DNA from 3 places in the Micromonospora carbonacea subsp. aurantiaca genome. Region 3 is predicted to be linked to each of the others. Evidence: riboswitches for the same ligand, from Rfam matches in the RefSeq annotation. Region 3 holds a riboswitch; each other region holds the start of a gene.

Region 1 (7,024 bases), 2.0 Mb from region 3:
CGTGGCGCTCTGGCCGGGGCAGCGCCTGGTGCCGCAGGAGAGCACCTGGTGGTTCACCCAGATCTTCCCGGTCGTGCGGTCGCTGGAGTTCTGGATGGGGGTGGCCGCCGCCGAGCTGCTGCGCCGGGGGCGCTGGCGTGGGCCCGGGCTCACCGCCGCCAGCGCCATCTTCGTCGTCACCTGGGTGGTCGCCGCCCAGTGGATCCGCGCCGAGCTGTGGGCGGCGCTGCTCGCGGCGGCGTACCTGCTGGTCATCGTGGCCGCCGCCGACGCGGACGTGCGCGGCGCGCGGACGCCGTGGCGGTCCCGGCCGATGGTCTGGCTCGGCGAGGTCTCCTTCGCCTTCTACCTGGTGCACGTCTTCGTCATGATCACCGTCCTGCGGCTGGCCGACCGGCTCGGCACGGGCCTGCCGGGCTGGTGGGGCCCGCTGGCGGCGGTCGGCTTCCTGCTGGTCAACCTCGGCCTGGCCGCGCTGCTGCACCGCTGGGTCGAGATGCCGCTGACCCGCCGGCTCGGGCCCCCGCGCCGCCCCCGCCCTCCGGCCGCCGCCCACCCGCCGGTGGTGCGCCGCGCCGCGCCGAGCAGGTGACCCGCCCGCCGGCGGCGCGTCGCGCGACCGGTGGCGGTAGCGTGGACGGGTGCTTCCCGTCGCGCTGACCTGTCCCCTGTGGTGGGTCGTGCGCTGGACGGCGCGGATGCTGGCGACGCTCGCCGTCGTGGTCGCGTTCTCGCTCGGCGCCGCGGCGCTGCCGGCGGGCGCGGTGGTTCCCGGCGGCGTCGACCCCGGCCCGGCCGCCGCGGCCGCCGCCGATTCTGCCGCTTCCGCCGCCGTCGTGGAGGCACCCGGATCCGCAGGGGCCGCGACCATCGCCACCACCACCACCACCACCACCGGCCCGTGGCCGTCGCCCGCCGAGGCCGGTCCCCCGCCGGGCACCGCGTCGGCCCCGCAGCGGGTGCCGACCGGGTTCGTCCCCGCCGCCGCCGGCCCCCGCGCGCCGCCGGCCGCCTGAGCAACGCGGCGGGCCGCGCCCGCCACCGTCGCCGACGAACCGCGCCACCCGCCTGCCGGGCCGGCCGCCCCACCCCCCGCCGCCCGCGCCTCGTCCGGCGGCGTGGATCCCGTTCCGCCTCCACCGTCGTGAGGTGCCGACCATGGACATCGTGCTCTACCAGTTCCTGACCGAGGTGCCGCTGGCCGCCGCCATCTGGTCCGTGCTGCTCGTGCTGGCGCTCACCGTGCTCGCGGTGCTGGTCGCCCGGCCGGAGCGGGACCACCCGCCCGCCGTCGAGGCCCCCGCCGGGCCCGCCGCCCCGCCGGCCCCGGCGGTCGCCGACCTGCGCCGGTACGCCGACGAGGTGGCGGTGGCCGCCGCCGGGGCCGCGCAGAACGCCCGCCGTCGCCGGGCCGCCTGGACGGCCGCCCAGGACGCCGCCGAGCGGGCCTGGCAGGCGTACGACGAGGCGGAGACCGCCGCCCGGCGCTTCCGCGACGCGGGGGCGCTGCCGACGCCGCACACCCCGCGCACCCCCACCGAGTACGCGGCCCGGGAACGCTGGCTGCACCACGCCGCCACGGCGGCCCACCTGCGGGGCGAGCTGTCCATCGGGCAGCTCTGCGACGTCTTCGCCCGCCGGGGCGGCTGGGACCCCAGGCGGCACCCGGTGGAGCAGGAGGTCGTCCTGGCCCGGGCCGTCCGGGACGGCAGGCTGGCCCGCTACCGGGCCGCCGCCGCGCGGGAGCGGGCCGCGTGGGACGACGCCGAACTGGCCGCCGCGGCCGCCCGGGCGCTCGCCGCCGAGGCGTACGCCGCCGCCGAGCGCGTCCGACCCGCCCACCCGCCGGCGACCACCGCGACGGCCTCCCGCAGGGCCCGGAAAGCCCTCGGCTGGCCCCACCCCCGGCCCTCCGCCCCGGCCCCGGCACGGTGATCAGGAGGTTCGCCTCACCGTGGAGATCGATCCTGACGCTTCTCTCTTGATCACCGGCAGGGGAGGGGCAGGGGTGGGTGGTGGTCGGGGTGAGGCGGGTCACGGTGGGGTGGGATCGGGCGGCGGGGGCGTTCTGGTCGATCGGGGGCGCAATTCGTGGAAGGTTCGCGGCTCGTTGTCCCGTTGCGGGGCGGCTGACGTCGGATGGGTCGGCAGTCCCATTGAGTCGCGTCAGTCTCCGAATGGCCCGTAAATGCGCCGGCAGTGGCACGTTTAAGCAGGTGGTGGGGGGTTGGCAGGGCTTCCGTCGGCCAGTAGTGTCGGCCCGTCCGGTGCGGTACCCGATCGCAAGAGGCGACGCCGCGCCGACCCGCTCAATCGTGATCATCACGAACCGGGGACCCATTGCACGTCCGGGGTGAATCCGCGGGCCACGGCCTGCGGTAGGGCGATCTTCCCGCCCGAATCCGTCAGCTAACCCGGTAGGCGGTGTCGGAAGGAGTTCCATCCTCGTGCAGTTTGACCCCACCCCCCGGGTTGTTCCTCCACCACGGAGCCCGGTGCCCGCGTCCGTCGCCGTCGAGCCGGCGCACTGACCGTCGCACCCCTGCGTACGCCCGCCTGAGCGGGCGTCCCCCCCAGAAAGCGGACCCCACCGGCCGCGGACACGTCCGCGCCGCCGTGCGCCGACGCGCGCCCGGGTGCCCCCGCTTCCGCCCCGCCCCGTGGAGGAACACGTGAACGATCAGCTCAAGCGGCACCTGCGGCGACTCGCCACGGAACGCCCCTACCAGGTCGTCGCCGGCTCCGCCGCGGCGCTGCTGCTGGCCTCCGGCACCGGCGCGCTGCTCGCCGCCGTCGACGACGACCCCGCCCCGCAGCGGACCACCAACGCCGCCGTGGCCGAGGTCGCGCCCCGCCTCGACGGCGCGGCCAGCCGCGCCCAGGCCCGGGTCGCCGCGCCGCCCGCGACCGCCGCCCCGGGCAGCGCCTCGCCGTCGCCGAGCGCCACCCCGACCACCCCGAACCCCGACCTGACCGCCAGGTCGACGCCGAAGAAGACGACGGCGAAGCCGGCGGCCCCGAAGCCGCCGTCGACCAAGCTCCTCGACTACGACTACGAGGCCCAGACCACCTACTACTACTGCGGCCCGGCGGCGGTGCGCAACGCGCTCTCCGCCACCGGGGTCGACGGCACCCAGGACGCCCTGGCCGTCCGCCTCGGCACCACCGAGATGGGCACCAACTCCGCCTACGACACCACGCGGGTGCTCAACGAGATGGTCAAGGGCGAGCCGTACCGGACCCGGCTGATCCCCGGCGGCGCCGCCACCCCGGCCGAGACGGAGCGGCTGCGGGCCGACGTGGTGCAGGCGGTCGGCGCCGGGCGCGGCGTCGTGGTCAACATCGCCGGCGACGCCACCGACGTCGACGGCGGCTGGCACTCGTTCCCCGGCGGCCACTACATCGCCGTCGTCGGCTACCGCGACTCCGGGCGCACCGTGCGGATCGCCGACTCGGCGGACCCGGCCGTCCCGGCGTACTGGATCAGCACCACCGCGCTGGCCCACTGGGCGGCGACGCGGGGCTACTCGGCCTGACAGCACCCTCCCCCTGCCGGCCCCGGCTCTCTTTCCGAAGAGAGCCGGGGCCGGCGCCGTCGTTTCAACGCCGAGGCCGAAGTGACGGGACGTCCTCACGAGGGGCGCTTGACGTGGCAGTAGGCTGACGAATCGCGCTGAGGGGGAGCATGGCGACCGAGTTTGCCTTCGACAACCAGATCATGGTGCTGGACGGCCGTGTGCTGGAGATCTTCCACCGGGACACGGAAGAGAGCTTGCGATACCACGTGGCGTTCCTCCGGGTCAGCGGACAGCCGCATGGCGACGGCTTCAAGGTCCGCCTGGGGCGGGCGTCCGGTGACGACGGCATCGTCGGCGGATGTCGGTGGAAGATGACCGCCGCACAGTTCGCCGAGTTCCGGGAGTTCGTCGCCCTGGCCATGGCGGCGCGCGACGACGGTACCCAGGCGTAACGGCCGTGCTACCGGGGCGCGGCAGTCCCGTCCGGCCGTGACCGAAGCGCCCCTGGTGCCGGTGCCGGGGCAGGGCGTAGGTTGACCCTTCCATGGTCCGGTCACGGCGACGCAGCGGCCCGGGGCAGCCCCCGACCAGCGCGACGGTGACCCGACGCGGTTTCGAGTGACATGAGGTCCTGAGGTGTTCGACCAGCGCCGGATCCGCAAGCGAGGCCTCGCTGCCCAGGCGCTGGTGCTGTCGGTCCGGGAGGCATCGGCCCTCGGCGGCAACGGGAGCTGGCAGAAGTACGACTTCGTCTTGGAGGTTCGGCCGGGCGACCGGGAGGCGTTCCGGGCGGAGCTGCGCGAGCGGTTCTACATCGTCGAGCGCAAGCCGGGCGAGGCGGACGTGGTCTCGGTGAAGTACGACCCTCACACGCTCAAGGTCATCTTCGACCTCGCGGGCGATCCCCGGTTCGACGTCGAGGCCATGCAGCGCCGCACCGCGCAGCTGAAATGGGACACCTACCAGCGGTCGCAGTCGCGGGACGCCTCTTCGGAGGGACGTGCCGCCTTCGTGACCCCGCAGGGGGCGACGCCGGGCCGCGCGACCGAAGAGCGGACGCAGGCGTTGGCCCGACTCGTCGGCCTGCGCGACGCGGGCGCGATCAGCGAAGCGGAGTTCACGGCCCTCAAGGCGCGGCTGAGCCCGTAGTCCTCCGAGCGCCAGAGACTGTCAGGCGGTGGCGGTGGGGGAGAGCGGCGAGTCGCCCTGCGCCACGGTGTCGGCGGCGCGCGGGGCCGGCGGGTTCCAGCCCGGGTCCAGCTCCCGGCGGGCCGCCGCCAGGAACGCCTCGGCGTACGACTCGGCCGGGAAGTCGCCCAGGTAGTGTGCCCGGGTGCCCCAGCGGGCCGCCGCCTTCGGGTCGGTGTCCAGCAGCAGGCCGAGCACCTCGTCGAGGTTGCCCGCGTCGCGCCGCAGCACGTAGCCCGAGCCGGCCAGCGGGAACCGCTCGACGAACCGGTCGCCGTCGCCGGCCATGTCGGTCACCGCGTACGGCTTGCCGGAGTAGAGGTAGTCGGAGATGACCCCGGAGACGTCCGAGACGAGGGCGTCGGAGCGGTTGACGCAGTCGACAAGGGACAGCTCGCGGCTGGCCGCCGCGCCGAAGACGTGCTGCCGCCCGGTGCGGGCCCGGTCCGCCGCCAGCAGCTCCGTGAGCCGGGCGAGCTGCCGCGCCGACGCCGGGTTCTGCCCCGTGTACGGGTGGGCGCGCAGGATCACCGTCGCGCCCCGGGCCAGCAGCCCCCGCACGATCGTCTCGCCCACCGGCAGCGAGCAGTAGTTGGCGTCGGCGTGGTGCCCCGTCCAGGTCGGGGTGTAGAGCACCGTCGGGTTCGCCAGGCCGGTGGCCGGCGCGCGGCGTACCTCGATCGACTCGACCTGGGGGCGGCCGACCACGACGAACTTCTCCGCCGGGATGTCCACCCCGGCGCGGGCGTACCGGTCGATCGCGGCCCGCCCGGCGACGAAGTTGCGGTCGAACAGCGCCGTGACCGGGTTGGCGCTCGGGGCCTTGTCGCTGTCGCCGTGGTGGATCTGCACGTGGGTGAGCTGCGAGAACCGGATGCAGTGGCTGTTCTTCGCCCCGTGGTTGACGTAGAACGCCACCTTCAGGCCCGGCACCAGCGCCTCGTCCATCGCCTTCAGCGTCGGGCAGTAGACCACCGGGGCGCTGGTGGCCGCCGCGATGGGGGCGAGGAACTCCGGCTCCCGCACCATCACGAAGAACGGCCGGCCGATCCGCTCCAGGTACGGCAGCCACATGGTGACCTGGTATTCCGACCCGGGCGGGGCGGAGAAGTGCAGCAGGAACTCCGGCCGGTGCGCACGCAGCGCCCGGGCCACCGCCGAGCCGCCCGCCCCGGGCCGGAATCGCCGCTTCGCCAGATCCGCCGCGACCGCCCCGGCCCCCGCGCCGACGGCGAGGGCCACCAGCAGGGCCACCCAGGCGGGCAGCGCCAGGGCGGCGGCCAGCGCCACCACGGCGAGCAGCGCCAGCAGGGCGTCGCCCAGCCAGGCCGCGACCAGCGGGGTCCACGACCGCACCGGCAGGTTCGCCGCCCGGATCTCCAGGTCGCCGGCCTGCCGCAGCGGCCCCACCAGCAGCGCCAGCCCCAGCAGCACCAGGGCCGTCGCCACCAGCGCCGGGTCGAAGCCGGCGTCGAGCCGCCGCGCGTATCCGACGAGGACGGCGGCGGCGAGCAGCACCGCCTCGGCGGTGCTGTCCGCGGCCGGGCGGACCCGGCGCTCCCAACCGGCGGCGGCGAGGGCCGCCACCGCGAGCGCCAGGCCCCAGCTTGTCGCCCCGGTCAGGGCGAGGACGAGGAACGCCAGCACCGCCAGGCCGGTGGCCGCCACCCGGGCGGCCAGCTTCCTGACCAGGTCACCACGCATGTCGCTTCGCTTCCTTCGCCCGTCGCGGTGGCCGTCGACCCGTCAGCCGGCCGTGGCCGGGGCGGACGCCCGGCTGGCCTGGGCGGGCACGCCCGCGGCGGGCAGCTCGCCCGGCGCCCGGCGTACGTCGATGACCTGCCCGGTCAGCTCGGAGATCAGCACGTCCAGCGACGACTGGGCGACGGTCTCGGCGGCCAGCAGCGTGTGCTCCGGCTCCTCGCCGAACGCCTTGGTGCGCATCGGCGTTGCGGTGCGCTCCGGGTTGATGCAGTTGACCCGTACGCCGAACTCGGCCCACTCGTCGGACAGCGCCTGGGTGAGGTTGACCAGGGCGGCTTTGGTGGCCGAGTAGAGCGCGTAGCGGGCCCGGCCCCGGGTGTACGAGCTGGAGGTGTAGAGCAGGAGCTGACCCTTGGTCTGCTGGAGGTACGGCAGCGACTGCCGGGCGATGGTGACCGGGCCGACGAAGTTGACGTGCAGGACCCGGTCCATGGTCTCCTGGTCCATCTCGGCCAGCTCGCCCTTCTCCAGGATGCCGGCGGTGACGACCACGTGGTCGATCCGGCCGGTGGCCTCGAAGGCGGTCTTCAGCGCGACCTCGACGTCCTCGGCGC
Region 2 (7,024 bases), 5.1 Mb from region 3:
GAGCTGACCACCAACTACCGCAACTCGGCGGAGATCTTCGCGGTGGCGGCGGCGGAGATCCGCCGGCTCTACCCGGACCTGGCGCTGCCCCGGGCGGTGCGGTCGACCGGCGTGGCCCCGGTCGAGCTGACCGTGCCGGCGGCCGGGCTGGCGGCGGCGACCGTCGCGGCGGTCGGCGACCTGCTCGGCGAGGTGGAGGGCACGGTCGGGGTGATCACGCCGGTGCCGCGCCGCGACGAGGTCGCGGGCTGGCTGGCGGGCCGGGCCGCGCCGCGCCTGCAGGTGGTGACCAGCCTCCAGGCCAAGGGCATGGAGTACGACGGGGTGGTGCTGGTCGCCCCGGGCGAGATCCGGGCCGACCCGGGCTCGGGCGTGCGGACGCTGTACGTGGCGCTGTCCCGGGCGACCCAGCGCCTCGTCACGATCGACCCGACGGGCTGACCGCCCGCCCCGCCGTTCCCGGGGCGGGCCACTGTCGATCACTTGCACATATTGCGATGTGAGCATAGATTGGGCCCGGCGGGGATCACGGACGGAGGGTGCGGGCATGGGCGCAGGGCATGACCACCACCACGGGGCGGCGAACGTGGCGGACCGCCACTCGGGGCGGCTCTGGGCGGCGTTCGCGCTGCTCGCCGCGCTGATGATCGTCGAGGCGGTGACCGCGCTCGGCACCGGCTCGCTGGCGCTGCTCTCCGACGCCGGGCACATGTTCACCGACGTGCTCGGCATCGGCATGGCGCTCGCCGCGATCACCGCCACCCGCCGGGCCACCGCCGACCCGCAGCGCACCTTCGGGCTCTACCGGCTGGAGGTGCTCGCCGCGCTCGGCAACGCCCTGCTGCTCAGCGGCGTCGCCGTCTACGTCCTCGTCGAGGCCGTCCGCCGTTTCGGCGACCCGCCCGAGGTGACCACCGGCCCGATGCTCGTGGTGGCGGTGCTGGGCCTGCTCGCCAACGTCGCCGCGTTCGCCCTGCTGCGCAGCGGGGCGAAGGAGAGCATCAACATGCGCGGGGCGTACCTGGAGGTGCTGGGCGACCTGCTCGGGTCGGTCGGCGTGATCGGCGCGGCGGTGCTGATCATGGCGACCGGCTGGTGGTGGGCGGACCCGGCGGTGGCCGTCGCGATCGGCGTGTTCATCCTGCCCCGCACCTGGCGGCTCGGGCGGGCCGCGGTGCGCATCCTGGTGCAGGCCGCGCCGGAGCACCTCCAGGTGACCGCCGTGCACGACCGGCTGGCCGCCGTGCCCGGCGTGGTCGAGGTGCACGACCTGCACGTCTGGACGCTGACCTCCGGCATGGAGGTCGCCTCGGCCCACCTGACCATGGCGCCCGGCGCGGAGGTCGGCGCGGTGCTGACCGCCGCCCGCACCGCCCTGCACGAGGACTTCCACATCGAGCACGCCACGTTGCAGGTCGAGCCCGGAGCGGCCCGCGACGGCTGCGGCCCGGCCGGCTGGTGAGACCGGAATCCATCAATTTTTGCGACATTCGCGGCCGAATGGCCGACTTGACAGGTTTCATCCGCGTACCCTCCGTCACGGAGGCAGCGCTGGCCCCATATGCACCGGTAGGCTCAGCCCCGGCCACCGCCGGGCGGCGCCCTCCGGCGCCTGTGGTGGCCGCCGCCTAATCGCCCGTGGGCGAGCCGGGGAACCATGTGTGTGGGGTGCATCCGCTCCAGCGGTAGGGATCTTCCGTCCCGAACCCGTCAGCTAACCCGGTCGGCGGCTGACGGAAGGACACGCACATGCCAGTAGTGGCACCTGTAGGAAGGATCGCCGCCCGGGTGGCGGCGGCGCTGGCGCTGACGCTCGCCGTCGGCCTCGGGGTCGCGCCGGTGACGCCGGCCGGGGCCGCGCCGCCGGTCGGCCTGCTCGCCGCGCCCGGCGACGACGAGGAGGGCGGCACGCCCGCCCTGCGCGCCCAGCTCGAGGCGGCCAGCAAGGGCTACCTGGAGGCCAAGACCGCCCTCGACCGCTCGGTGAAGCGGCAGCAGCAGCTCGGCGGCCAGCTCAAGACGGTCGAGGCCGAGCTGGTCACCCGGGGCGCCAAGGTCGGCGAGATCGCCGGGGTGGCGTACAAGAAGGGCCGGCTCACCGCCGCCTCGGTGCTGCTCGACAGCAGCTCCCCCGAGGGGTTCCTCGACCGGGCCGCCGCGCTCGACACGATCGCCGCGAACGAGGACCGGGCGCTGCGCGAGCTGCTGACCACCCGGGACGAGGCGACGAAGACCCGGCAGGCCCTCGACGGCGAGATCCGCGAGCAGCGCAAGCAGGTCGCGCTGATGGGCAAGCGCAAGGAGCAGGCCGAACGGGCCCTCACCGTGGCCAACGACAAGGCCAGCAGCAGCGGCGGCGGGTCCAGCCCGGGCGGCACCTCCAGCGCGAACGCCACCCCCGCGAAGCGCAACTCCGACGGCTCCTGGCCGGCGGAGTCGTGCAGCGTCAACGACCCCACCCCGGCCAACGGCTGCATCACCCCGCGCACCCTGCACGCGCTCAACCAGGCCAAGGCCGCCGGCTTCACCCGGTACGTCTCCTGCTACCGCCCCGGCGGCTCCGGCGAGCACCCGAAGGGCCGGGCCTGCGACTTCGCCGCGCAGAAGGGCGGCTTCGGCGGCGTGGCCAGCGGCGGGGACCGCACCTACGGCAACAACCTGGCGGCGTACTTCGTGCGCAACGCCGACCGGCTCGCCGTGCTCTACGTGATCTGGTTCAAGCAGATCTGGCTGCCCAGCAGCGGCTGGAAGGCGTACAGCGGCGGAAACGGCGACCCGTCCAGCGACCACACGAACCACGTGCACCTGTCGGTGATCTGAGCCACGCGCCCCGGCGGCCCTCCCCCACGGGGGCGGGTCGCCGGGCGCTACGCCGCCCGGCCGAGCACCTCGCCGAGCCGGCGGGCCAGCCCGAGGTGCGCCGAGCGGGCCTGCCGGAAGGCGTAGCCGAACAGCGGCGTCGGCGCGGCCAGTGTGATCTCCACGTCGACGCGGAGGAGGCCGTCCGGCTCGTCGCGCAGCCGGGTGTGGTTACGCACCGTCGTGGCCGGCCGCTGCCGGGCCACCGTGACGATCTCGTCGTCGGTCACCGTCAGCACGTCCGCCTGGTACGTCACCCCGAAGCGCAGCGGCCCGGCGGCGAGCTGGTCGGTGATCGCGTAGCTGGCCAGGGTGCCCGGCCGGGGCGGCAGCCGGCGCACCCGCGTGATCAACGGATGCAGCTCGGTCTGCCGGGCGGGGTCACTGAGCAGCGCCACCGCCTCCGCCCGCGGGCAGCGGGCCTGGACCGAGTACTGGAAGCTCTCGCGCCGGGGCATCCGTCGATCGTCCCCCACCCGGGGGCGTGGGGGAAGGGCCGAACGCCCCGGCACGTGGACCTGCGCCGGCGGCCGCGTCAGGCGCCCGGCAGCACCTCGGGGGTGGCCGTGCCCGCGAGGTAGGGCTCCGGGGCGCCGAAGAGCCCGAGCAGGCCGGTCACCCAGAGCTGCCGGTGCACGAACCGGCTCGGCTCGGTGACGACCAGCTTCACCCCGCTGACCTCGGCGGTCTGGAAGCCGGCCACCATCGCGCTGATGCCGACGGAGTCGATGAAGGTGACGAGACGCATGTTCAGCTCGATGCGGGCGGGCCGCCCCTTGGTGAGCACCTCGGCGATGGCTTCACGCACCTCGTACGCGGTGTCGACGTCGATCTCACCGCGCGGGGCGATTTCGATGACACCACCGGAAAGAACCGACTTCACGATCGACAGGCTCACGCGAGCACCTCCACTCGCCCGTTGACGGGCGCCTCATCAGTACGCGGGCCGCGACCGAGAGTATTCCTCCGATGGCCTCGGTCGCCACCCCTCGGGATGAGCAATTCGTGGATCAGGGCAAAACACGCTGCCCTTATCCGGACTTTTCAGATCCTGTTTGCCGGACGACCGGCCCGGGGCCGGTGTCGCCGACCCAGGGTAGCGGTCTCCCCCGACCTTTGCGCGCACCCCGCACCCCGGGCGTGTGACCACCTTCCGTCACCGGCCGGACCCGCCGCCGTTGCCCGCCCCGCCTAGCATCGGCGGCATCCACACCCGTAGCACGGAAGGGACCACCCCCATGATCCGGAGACTGGCCGGCCTGGCCGGCGTCGGCGCGCTGCTCGCACTCATGCTGGCCTGCGGCTTCGGCGGCGCCGGGGACGACGACGATGACGATGACGACGACGACTTCGCCCGGGGCGCGGCGGTGGTGTCCGTACGCTGAGGGCACGGCCGACGCGCCGGGGTTTGCGGCGGCGTCGGGCGGGGCACTGCCCCGGTGGGCGGACCGCGCCGGGACAGTGCCCGGCGCGTCGGCCGCCCACCGGTCCCACGCCGCAGTCCGAAGTGGCCGCAAGCTTCGGCACCCGAGGAGGTAGCACGATGTTCGGAACCAACCTGCTGGAGCGCCGCAGCAAGCCGGAGCGGATCGCGGACCAGGCCTGGCAGCACCTGGCCTCCGCCGTCGTCTCCGCCGGGGACAGCGTGCGCGACACCGCCCGCTCCGCCCGGCGCAGCGGCTCGGGCCTCGCCGACGACGCGGGCGACCTGGTCGGCTCCGCGGCCGACGAGGCGCGCCGCCGGGCGGTGCGGGCCTTCGACGCGCTCGCCGGTCGCCGGCCCGCCCTGCCCTGGGCGCTGCTGGTCGGGGCCGCGCTGGCCGGGGCGGCGATCGGCTGGGCCGCCGGTTCGGCGGCGCGGGCCGCCGGGCGGCGGGGCGAGCGCGACGTCGAGGAGATCGAGTTCGTCGACGTCGACCGGCCCAACTCCCCGGTCGGCCTGGACGGCTGACCCCTGTCCGGCCGGGTCCTGGACGGCCGACCCCTGCCCGGCCGAGTCCCGGGCGGCTGGCCCCCGGCCGACCGTCGCCGCCGGTCCGCCGAGGAGCGCCCGAGGCCCGGCGAGCACGCGGGGCCGGCAACCGTCCGGGCCCCTTCGAGACACGAACCGGGCCGGCCTCCGTGCGGGGAGGCCGGCCCGGCGTGTCGGGACCGCGCGGGGCGGTCAGTGTGCGGTCAGTTGGCCGTGCAGGTCAGGATCGCCGGGGTCGAGTTGGCCCCGGTCCCGCTGGCGACGAAGCCGAAGGTGGTGCTGCCGCCGACCGGCAGCGCCCCGTTCCAGCCCGCGTCCCGCACCACGACCTGCGCCCCGGTCTGGGTGTAGGTGCCGCCCCAGAGCTGGGTGATCTGCTGGCCGCCGGGGAAGTTCCAGACCACTCCCCAGAAGCTCTTCGGCGAGCCGCTGTTGTTCTTCACGGTCACCTCCCCCTGGAAGCCGCCGGACCAGGAGGTCGTCACCTTGTACGTCGCCGAGCAGGCCCCGGCCGGAACGGGCGTGCCCGTCGGGGTCGCCGGAGGCGTCGTGACCGGAGGCGTGGTGGCCGGGGGCGTGGTGGCCGGCGGGGTCGTCGCGGGCGGGGTGGTCGCCGGCGGGGTCGTGACCGGGGGCGTCGTCGCCGGCGGGGTGGTCGCCCCGCCGAGCCGGTCGGCGACGATGATGCCCCGCCCGTTGGTGCCCAGGTAGGCCCGCCCGTAGACGCGCGGGTCGCCGGTCAGCGCCTCGCCCGCGTTGCCGTACTGGTGCTTGTCGTCGTTGATCCGGACCCAGGCCGCGCCGGTGTTGTCCGACCGGAACAGGCCGGCCTGCCCGTCGACGGTGCCGAAGACGAACAGCGCCGGGTACGTCTGCCCGGGGGCCGCCTTGCCGAAGCCCACGTTCACCGCCGACGACACGCCGGCCTGCTTGACGAAGGTGGCCCCGGAGTCGGTCGAGCGCCACAGCCCGCCCTCGCCGGCCAGCCAGATGTCGCCCTCCTTGCCGGGCACCGCCTTGAACTTCACGTTCCCGGTGCTCGGCAGCCCGGTGGCCGCCGACGCGGTGAAGCTCGCCCCGCCGTTGGTGCTGACGTAGAACCTGCCGCCGGAGAAGCCGTAGAACTTGTTCTTGTTGACCCGGTCGGACTCGACGACGGCGTTGGCCGGGATCCCGGTCGCCGCGGTCCACGAGTTGCCGAAGCCCACCGAGCGGACGACCTGCTGGCCGGCGTCGCCCGGCGACCAGACGAACTGGCTGCCGTCGGCGGACGCGGCGACGGTGCCGCCGTTGTTGATCCCGCCCGGCTCGCTGCCCTGGAACCAGTTGGCCCCGCCGTCGGTGGAGAACGCGACATGGCTGTCGTTGGGGCGGTCGGCGTCGGTGAAGTTGCCGGCCCGCACCATCGTCGCCGGGTTGGTCTCGGCGTAGTCGATGCTGGTGGTGCTGGTGAAGACCGGCTGGCTGAAGATCTTCGCCGGCACCGCGTCGAGGTCGGTGTGCCGGAAGCCGCCGAGGTCACCGAGCGCGCTGACCAGCGGGGCCCCGGTGGGCGGGCTGATCAGGTCGAGCACGGCGGTCTCCTCCAGGCCCTTGACCATCGGCTTGATGGTGAGCTGGCCGCCGGTGTCCCACTTGGTCAGGTCGGTGCTGCCGTAGATGGTCGCGCCGGTGCCGTACATGAACCGGTTGGAGTCGTGCGGGTCGATCTCGACCGACTCGTTCATCCAGCCCAGCTTCGGCGTCTCCTCCGGCGGGGCCGGGTTGGTGCCGAAGGTCAGCCACGGCACCGAGGAGATGTCCATGGTGTACTTCTTGCTGCGCTCCGGGTAGCTGGTGAACTCCCAGATCCGGGACCAGGTCGCGCCCCCGTCGGTGCTGCGCCAGAAGATCGCGTCCGGCCACCAGGAGATCTGGGTGGCCACCATCAGGGTGTTCGGCTTCTGCCGGTCGATGGTCAGGCCGGAGTAGCCGAAGTACGCGTCGGAGCTGGACGACGGGATCGGGCTGATCTGCGTCCACGCGCCGGTGGCCCGGTTGAACTTCCACACGTCGCCCTTGGCCCCGTCGTACGGGCCGCCGGTGTCGCTGGTGGCGATGTAGAGGTAGCCGCCCACCGGGTCCACGACGCCCTTGTGGGCGAGGTAGCCGGTCGGCTGGCCGGGGATCCGCTCCCAGGTGGCGCCGCCGTTG
Region 3 (7,024 bases):
GCCCTGCTGGCTGGTGGCGATCTGCTGGGCCAGCGCCTTGGCAGCAGGGTTCGCCCCCTCGGCCAACTCCTCCCTCGCCATGGCGATCGCGCCCTCGTGGTGGGCGATCATCATGGTCAGGAACTGCCGGTCGAAGCCGACGCCGCGCGCGCCGGCCAGCTTCGCCATGTCCGCCTCGGACATCATCCCCAGCATCTCGTGGTCCATCTCCGGCATGTCGTGCCCGTGCCCCGGGGCGGGCGACGGGACCGGCCGGCCCCACCCGGTCAGCCAGCCGGTCATGGTGGCGATCTCCGGTGCCTGGGCGACCTTGATCGCGGCGGCGAGCCGCTTGACCTCCGGGTCGGCGGCGCGGGTCTCGGCCAACTCGGCCATCTCCACGGCCTGCCGGTGGTGCGGGATCATCATCTGGGCGAACATCACGTCGGCGTCGCCGAACGCAGCCGCCCCGCGCGTCGGAGTCCCGGCGGCAGTGGCACCAGCCGTGGTGGTGCCGGTCGTGGTCGTGCCGGCGGCGGCCGGCTCGTCGTGGCTGGGCGAGCCGTGCTCGGTGGAGCCGCAGGCGGCCAGGCCGAGGACGGCGGTCAGGGCCACGCCGGCAAGGGCGACGCGGCGCGCGAACGTACGAGTGGTCATGGTGGATCCTTCGGTCTCGGTCACGTACATGGGCAGGACGGAGACACGGGTCACCGGCGGAGCCGGGCACCGCGCCGGGGCGTCCTACGTACGCGACACCGAGACCTCGGCAAGCCGAAGGCCGAGCGGGCGGGGTGGCGGGGCGCGCGGTCCGGCGGGCCCGCCATCGGGCCGCCTGCCGGGCGGACCGGCCGCCCGGGCCCCGGTCAGCAGGAGCACGGCGACGAGCAGGGCCGCCCCGAGCGCGCCGAGCACCGCCAGGCAGGCGCTCCACCCGGACGACCCGTCGGCGCGACCACCGTCCGCGAGCAGCCGGTCGGGCGCACACCCACCAGCCGGACAGCCGGTGTGGGCACCCACGGTGACGGCGGCGACCACGCCGACGCGGACGGCCACTCCACCGGCGAACGCCCGGAGCGCATCCGCGCCCCCGGCAAGCGCCACGGGAACAGCCGCGCCGCCGACAAGCGCCACGGGGACACCCATTCCGCTGGCGAGCGCCACGGGAGCACCCGTGCCGTCGGCGAGCGCCGCCGGGGCCGGGTGGGCGTCGCGCGGTGTGGCCCCGTCGTGGCCGGAGTGGGTGCCGCCGGAGTGCGCGCCGTGGCCGAGGGTGTGCATGGCGGCGAGGCCGACCAGGGTGCAGAGCAGCAGCGCCAGGCGGCCCCACCGCCCGCCCGCCACCGCCCTCGTCCGCACACCACCACGCTAGAGCCTCGGCCGAGGTCGACCCACGCCGCCTCGCGGATGCGGGCGCGGAAGGTGACCCGGCACCACGAGCCGGGCCTGTGCCCGGCACTCCACTCACCAACACTCGTTGAGGCCCTCACCCCTGCCCGGCATCAGCCGGGGGTGAGGCGGACCCGGCGGAGCAGTTGGGCGTTCAACGCCACGACGATCGTGGAGGCCGACATCAGGATCGCCCCGACCGCCGGGCTCAGTGCCACCCCGGCCCAGGCCAGCACCCCGGCGGCCAGCGGCAGGGCCACCACGTTGTAGCCGGCCGCCCAGGCCAGGTTCTGCACCATCTTGCGGTAGGAGGCCCGGGAGAGCCGGGCGACCGCCGCCACCCCGCGCGGGTCGGACGAGGCGAGCACCACCCCGGCGGACTCGATCGCCACGTCCGTGCCGGCCCCGATGGCGATGCCCACGTCGGCGCGGGCCAGCGCCGGGGCGTCGTTGACCCCGTCGCCGACCATCGCCACGGTCAGCCCGCGTCGTTGCAGCTCGGTCACCTTTCCGTCCTTGTCGGCCGGCAGCACCTCCGCGAAGACCTCGTCGACCCCGGGACGGAAGCCGAGGTCGGCGGCGACCGCATCGGCCACCGCCCGGGCGTCCCCGGTGATCATCGCGATGGTCCGGATGCCCTGGGCGCGCAGCTCGGCGATCGCCTCGCGGGCCTCGGGGCGTGCTTCGTCGGCGAGGGCGAACGCGCCGAGCACCGTGCCGGGGAGGCGGACGAGGTGCAGCACGGCGGCCCCCCGCCCCGCCCAGCCGGCGGTGGCCTGCTCCAGCTCGGCGGGGAGGCCCGCGCCCAACTCGCGCAGCAGCGCAGGCCCGCCCACCGCGTATTCCGTGCCGTCGATCGTGGCCCGCACCCCACGGCCTGGCAGGGCGCGAAAGCCGGTGGCAGGCGGGTGCCCGCCGCGCTGCTCGGCGGCGGCGACGATCGCGCGGGCCAGCGGGTGCTCGCTGTCCGCCTCGACGCCGGCGGCCAGCCGCAGCAGTTCGTCCTCGCTGGTGCCGGCGGCGGCCGCGACGCCGGTCACGGCGTGTTCGCCCCGGGTCAGGGTGCCGGTCTTGTCGAACAGCACCGCGTCGACGGTGCGCATCCGCTCCAGCGCGAGACGGTCCTTCACCAGGATACCGGAGCGTGCCGCCACCGCCGTGGACAGCGCGATGACCAGCGGGATCGCGAGCCCCAGCGCGTGCGGGCAGGCGATGACCAGCACCGTGACGGTCCGCACGACGGCCTCGTCGGGGTCGCCCAGGGCGGACCAGACCACGACCGTCAGCACGGCGGTGGCGGTCGCGACGTAGAACAGCCAGGCCGCGAAGCGGTCGGCGAGCACCTGGGCCCGGCCGCTGGAGCGCTGCGCCTCGGCGACCATGCGCTGGATGCCGGCGAGGGTGGTCTCCTCGCCGGTGGCCTCGACCTCGACCCGGATCGCCGAATCCGTGGCCACCGTGCCCGCCACCACCCGGTCGCCGGCCGACCGGGTGACCGGGCGGGACTCGCCCGTGATCATGGATTCGTCCAGCTCGGCGTCGCCGTCGACGACCCGGCCGTCGGCCGGCACCCGACCGCCCGGCCGGACCAGCAGCACGTCGCCGACGCGCAGCCCGGCGACCGGGACCCGCTCGGTGCCGCCGTCCGGGCGGACCCGCTCCGCGTCGTCGGGCAGCAGCGCGGCCAGCGCCGCGAGGGCGCCCCGGGCCTGGCCGATCGCCCTCATCTCCTGCCAGTGCCCGAGCAGCATGATGGTGACCAGCGCCGCCAGCTCCCACCAGAAGTCGAGGTCGAACGCGCCGGCGCTGGTGGCCAGCGACGCGACGTATGCCACGCTGATCGCCATCGCGATGAGCAGCATCATGCCCGGTGCCCGGTCGCGCAGCTCCCGGACCGCGCCGACCAGGAACGGCCACCCGCCCCACCAGAAGACCGCCGAGCCGAGCACCGGGCCGACCAGGGCCCGGCCGGGGAACTCCAGCGAGTAGCCGAACCAGTCCATCACCATGTGGCTGGTGACGACGATCGGCAGGGTCAACGCGAGGCAGGCCCAGAACCGGCGGCGGAACATCTCCGGGTCGTGCCCGGCGTGCTTGTCGTGCCCGCCGTGCCCGGCATGGTTGTCGCGCTCGGCATGGGTGGGGTGCCCGACATGGGTGGGGTGCCCGGTGCGATTGGCGTGCGCGTCGTGGGCCATGTCTCCAACATGCCCTGCCGCCCGTCGATCCGGCGGCATGTCGGCCATGTGGCGGTATCACGGCGGCCGGAACACCGCCATGTCGCCGACATGGTGTCGGTCGACCTGCATTCGCAGGTGAGGGTGGCTACGATTCCGGGCGGTGGGACGCGGGATGCCGCTCCGGACGGCCGGCGGAGCGGGAGACCGGGGCCGACGGAGAGGGAGACCCGGGGCCGGCGGAACGGGAGACCGGGCGGCCGGAGGAACGGAAGGCCGGGCGGGCCGGGCGGCGGGAGCCGGGCGGCCGGCGCCGACCGATCGCCCGCCACGCTGAACCGTCCGGGCCGCCGGGCCGTATCCCGCGCTGACACCGTTTGGAGATCGTCGATGGGCGCCGACCACAACCGACCCGCCCCGCCCACCCCGCCGGGGGTGCGGCGGGTCCTCGTCGCGACCGTGGTGCCCCTCTTCGTGATCACCGTGATCGCGGCGGTCGTCCTGTGGCCCCGCGACGGCGGCCCGGAGGTCGACGGCGGTTCGCCGGTGCCCCGCTACCACGGCACGGTGACCCGGGTGGTCACCGAGGAGTGCCCGCCGCAGCCCGAGACGCCGGAGGGCGGCGGGCCGGGCGTCGCGGACGGCCCGTGCGGCACCGTGACCGTCCGGGTGGAGCAGGGGCCGGACGCCGGGCGGCAGGTCGAGACGCCGGTCCCGACGGGCCCCGGCGCGCCCACCGTCGCCGTCGACGACCGGATCGTGCTGGTGAAACTCACCGATCCGGCGGACCCGACCGCGAGCGCCTACAACATCGCCGAGCACCAGCGTGGCGCCCCGCTGATCTGGCTGGCGGTGGTGTTCGCGCTGGCGATCGTCGCGTTCGGCCGTTGGCGGGGGGTGGCCGCCCTCGCCGGGCTCGCCGCCACCTTCGCCATCCTGCTGACCTTCGTGCTGCCCGGCATCGGCGCGGGCGGGTCGCCGCTGCCGATCGCCGTCGTCGGCTCCGCGCTGATCATGTTCGTGGTGCTGTACCTCACCCACGGGGTCACCGCGCAGACGTCGGTGGCGGTCCTCGGCACCCTGGGCAGCCTGGTTCTCACCGGCCTGCTGGGCACGCTGGCCACGGCCGCCACCCACCTCACCGGGTACGGCAGCGAGGACGCCACCACCCTGTCGATGTTCCGGGGCGACGTGGACCTGCACGGCCTGCTCCTGGCCGGCATCATCATCGGGTCGCTCGGGGTGCTCGACGACGTCACCGTGACCCAGGCGGCCACCGTCACCGAGCTGGCGCACGCCAACCCGGGGCTGTCCCGGTTGCAGCTCTACCGGGCGGCCACCCGCGTCGGCCGGGCGCACATCGCCTCGACGGTCAACACGATCGTGCTGGCGTACGCGGGTGCGTCGCTGCCGCTGCTGCTCCTGCTCACCGCCGACTCCCGCCCCGTGACCGAGATCCTGACCAGCGAGTTCCTCGCCCAGGAGATCGTCCGCAGCGCGGTCGCCACGCTGGGCCTGATCGCCGCCGTGCCGCTCACCACCGGGCTGGCCGCCGTGGTCACGGCGGCAGGACGCACGGCGGCGGCGGGACCCACGGCGGGGCAGGGGGCCGCGCCCCGGACCCGCCCGGCGGGCGGCGGGGACGTGCCGGCGGCGCGTACCCACGGGGGCGGGCGGCGGACCGCGGACCGCGATCTCGCGCTGGAGGCGCTCGGCGGCGGCCGGGCGGCCGAGGGGTTCCCCGACGACCACGCCCCCACCCACCCCCCGGCCGGACGGCCGCACCGAGAAGGAGGCACGGAGACCGCATGGTGACACTGCGCAGCGTGACCGGCGGCGGCATCCGCCCTGAGAAGCGCATCACTGATTACCGACGGCGATTACGAAATGACGCTTTTAGTCGGCATCCGGACGTAGCTCCCCGCATGTGCTCTCGGGTAACCTCGCTGCCGGTCACCGCCGAAGGCGCGAAGCGGCGCCTGCGGTGCCGCCGCCCAATCGCCGCGAGGCGAGCCGGGGAACCAGGTGCCCGGGGTGAATCCGCGCGAGCGGTAGGGGCCGCTTCCGCCCCGAACCCGTCAGCTAACCCGGTCGGCGGTCGATGGAAGGGAACACTGTGACGGCACCCCTGCACCGCTGGTTGACACCCGTGGTGGCCGTGCTCGCTGCCCTGGCGGTCGTCGCCGGGCCGGCCGCCCCGGCGCTCGCCCTGCCCGCCGCCGCCCCCCAGCCCTCGGGGCACGAGGAGGACGACGAGCCCCAGCTCATCACCGACGTGATCGAGGCGACGAACCGGGACTACGTCCAGGCCAAGTCGAAGCTCGAAAAGTCCAAGAAGCGCCAGGCCCAGCTCGCCGACGAGGTGCGGAAGGCCCAGGAGGAGCTGGACGCGCTCGCGCCGCAGGTCGGCGAGATGGCCGCGCAGTCGTACCGGACCGGGCGGGTCGGCGCGATGGCGATGCTGCTGGAGAGCAACAGCCCGGACTCGTTCGTCAAGCGCGCCTCCGCCCTCGACGAGCTGAACATGGTCAACGCCAACAAGCTGGCCGAGGTCAGCGCGGCGAAGAACCGCGCCGAGCAGGCCAAGCTCGCGCTCGACGCCGAGGTGCGCGAGCAGCAGAAGCAGGCGTCGGTCATGGCGAAGAAGAAGCACGACGCCGAGAAGGCGCTCGCGCTGGTCGGCGGCAAGGGCTTCACCGGCGGCCTGGTCAACGCCACGTCCCCGGTCGCGCGGATCGCGCCGGGCCGGACGTCGGACGGCACCTGGCGGCCGGAGTCGTGCAGCGAGAACGACCCCACCACCTCCGGCTGCGTGACACCCCGCACGCTGCACGCCTACAAGGAGGTCAAGCGGGCCGGCTTCAACCGGTTCGTGGGCTGCTACCGGCCGGGCGGGCCGTGGGAGCACCCCAAGGGCCGGGCCTGCGACTGGTCGCTCCAGAACAGCGGCTTCTCCCCCTGGCACAACAACGACACCCGGATGTACGGCAACAACCTCGCCGCGTTCCTCATCCGCAACGCCGACCGGCTCGGCATCTACTACGTCATCTGGAACCGGCAGATCTGGTTCCCGGCGAACGGCTGGAGTTCCTACAGCGGGCCGTCCAACCACACCGACCACGTGCACATGTCGCTGCTCTGAGGCGACGCGCCGCGCACGACGAGAGGGGCCGCTCCGCTACGGGGCGGCCCCTCTCGCGTCGCGTCCCGGGCGCGCCGGGCTCAGGTCACAGCACTGGGCGTCGGTGCGGCGCTGGGCGGCGGGCGACAGCGGCGGGCGGCGGTAGGCGGCCGGTGACAGCGGCGGGCGGCGCGTCTCAGGCGGCGGCAGCAGCCGGGGTGGGGTCCGTGGCCATGGCGGCCGGCACGGCGGCCACCGTCCGCACCCCGCCGGCACTGAGCCGGTACGACATCCCGACGACCGCGCACCGGCCCGCGTCGACCTCGGCGGCCAGCACGGGCGACCGGTCGAGCATCGCCTC

Evidence for each region. A riboswitch is a leader RNA that binds a small molecule or an ion and turns the genes downstream of it on or off. The one in region 3 is predicted to bind cyclic di-AMP.
Region 1: another riboswitch for cyclic di-AMP. It lies ahead of HDA31_RS19095 (C39 family peptidase); the one in region 3 lies ahead of HDA31_RS26810 (coiled-coil domain-containing protein).
Region 2: another riboswitch for cyclic di-AMP. It lies ahead of HDA31_RS05940 (coiled-coil domain-containing protein); the one in region 3 lies ahead of HDA31_RS26810 (coiled-coil domain-containing protein).

The regions. Positions count from the first base shown of each region.
Region 1 is NZ_JACHMZ010000001.1:4,463,822-4,470,845, reverse strand. It holds gene HDA31_RS19110 (acyltransferase family protein) at 1-592, shown strand, start outside; gene HDA31_RS19105 (hypothetical protein) at 642-1,016, shown strand; gene HDA31_RS19100 (hypothetical protein) at 1,159-1,935, shown strand; cyclic di-AMP (ydaO/yuaA leader) riboswitch at 2,297-2,439, shown strand; gene HDA31_RS19095 (C39 family peptidase) at 2,661-3,536, shown strand; gene HDA31_RS19090 (hypothetical protein) at 3,686-3,970, shown strand; gene HDA31_RS33060 (SHOCT domain-containing protein) at 4,155-4,667, shown strand; gene HDA31_RS19080 (CDP-glycerol glycerophosphotransferase family protein) at 4,689-6,410, opposite strand; gene HDA31_RS19075 (bifunctional cytidylyltransferase/SDR family oxidoreductase) at 6,453-7,024, opposite strand, start outside.
Region 2 is NZ_JACHMZ010000001.1:1,303,494-1,310,517, reverse strand. It holds gene HDA31_RS05950 (HelD family protein) at 1-441, shown strand, start outside; gene HDA31_RS05945 (cation diffusion facilitator family transporter) at 548-1,462, shown strand; cyclic di-AMP (ydaO/yuaA leader) riboswitch at 1,616-1,745, shown strand; gene HDA31_RS05940 (coiled-coil domain-containing protein) at 1,750-2,820, shown strand; gene HDA31_RS05935 (SRPBCC family protein) at 2,868-3,317, opposite strand; gene HDA31_RS05930 (STAS domain-containing protein) at 3,395-3,757, opposite strand; gene HDA31_RS05925 (hypothetical protein) at 4,098-4,244, shown strand; gene HDA31_RS05920 (hypothetical protein) at 4,403-4,810, shown strand; gene HDA31_RS05915 (cellulose-binding domain-containing protein) at 5,035-7,024, opposite strand, start outside.
Region 3 is NZ_JACHMZ010000001.1:6,436,204-6,443,227, forward strand. It holds gene HDA31_RS26790 (DUF305 domain-containing protein) at 1-636, opposite strand, end outside; gene HDA31_RS26795 (hypothetical protein) at 721-1,335, opposite strand; gene HDA31_RS26800 (heavy metal translocating P-type ATPase) at 1,479-3,563, opposite strand; gene HDA31_RS26805 (YibE/F family protein) at 3,933-5,357, shown strand; cyclic di-AMP (ydaO/yuaA leader) riboswitch at 5,524-5,654, shown strand; gene HDA31_RS26810 (coiled-coil domain-containing protein) at 5,659-6,684, shown strand; gene HDA31_RS26815 (carbonic anhydrase) at 6,860-7,024, opposite strand, start outside.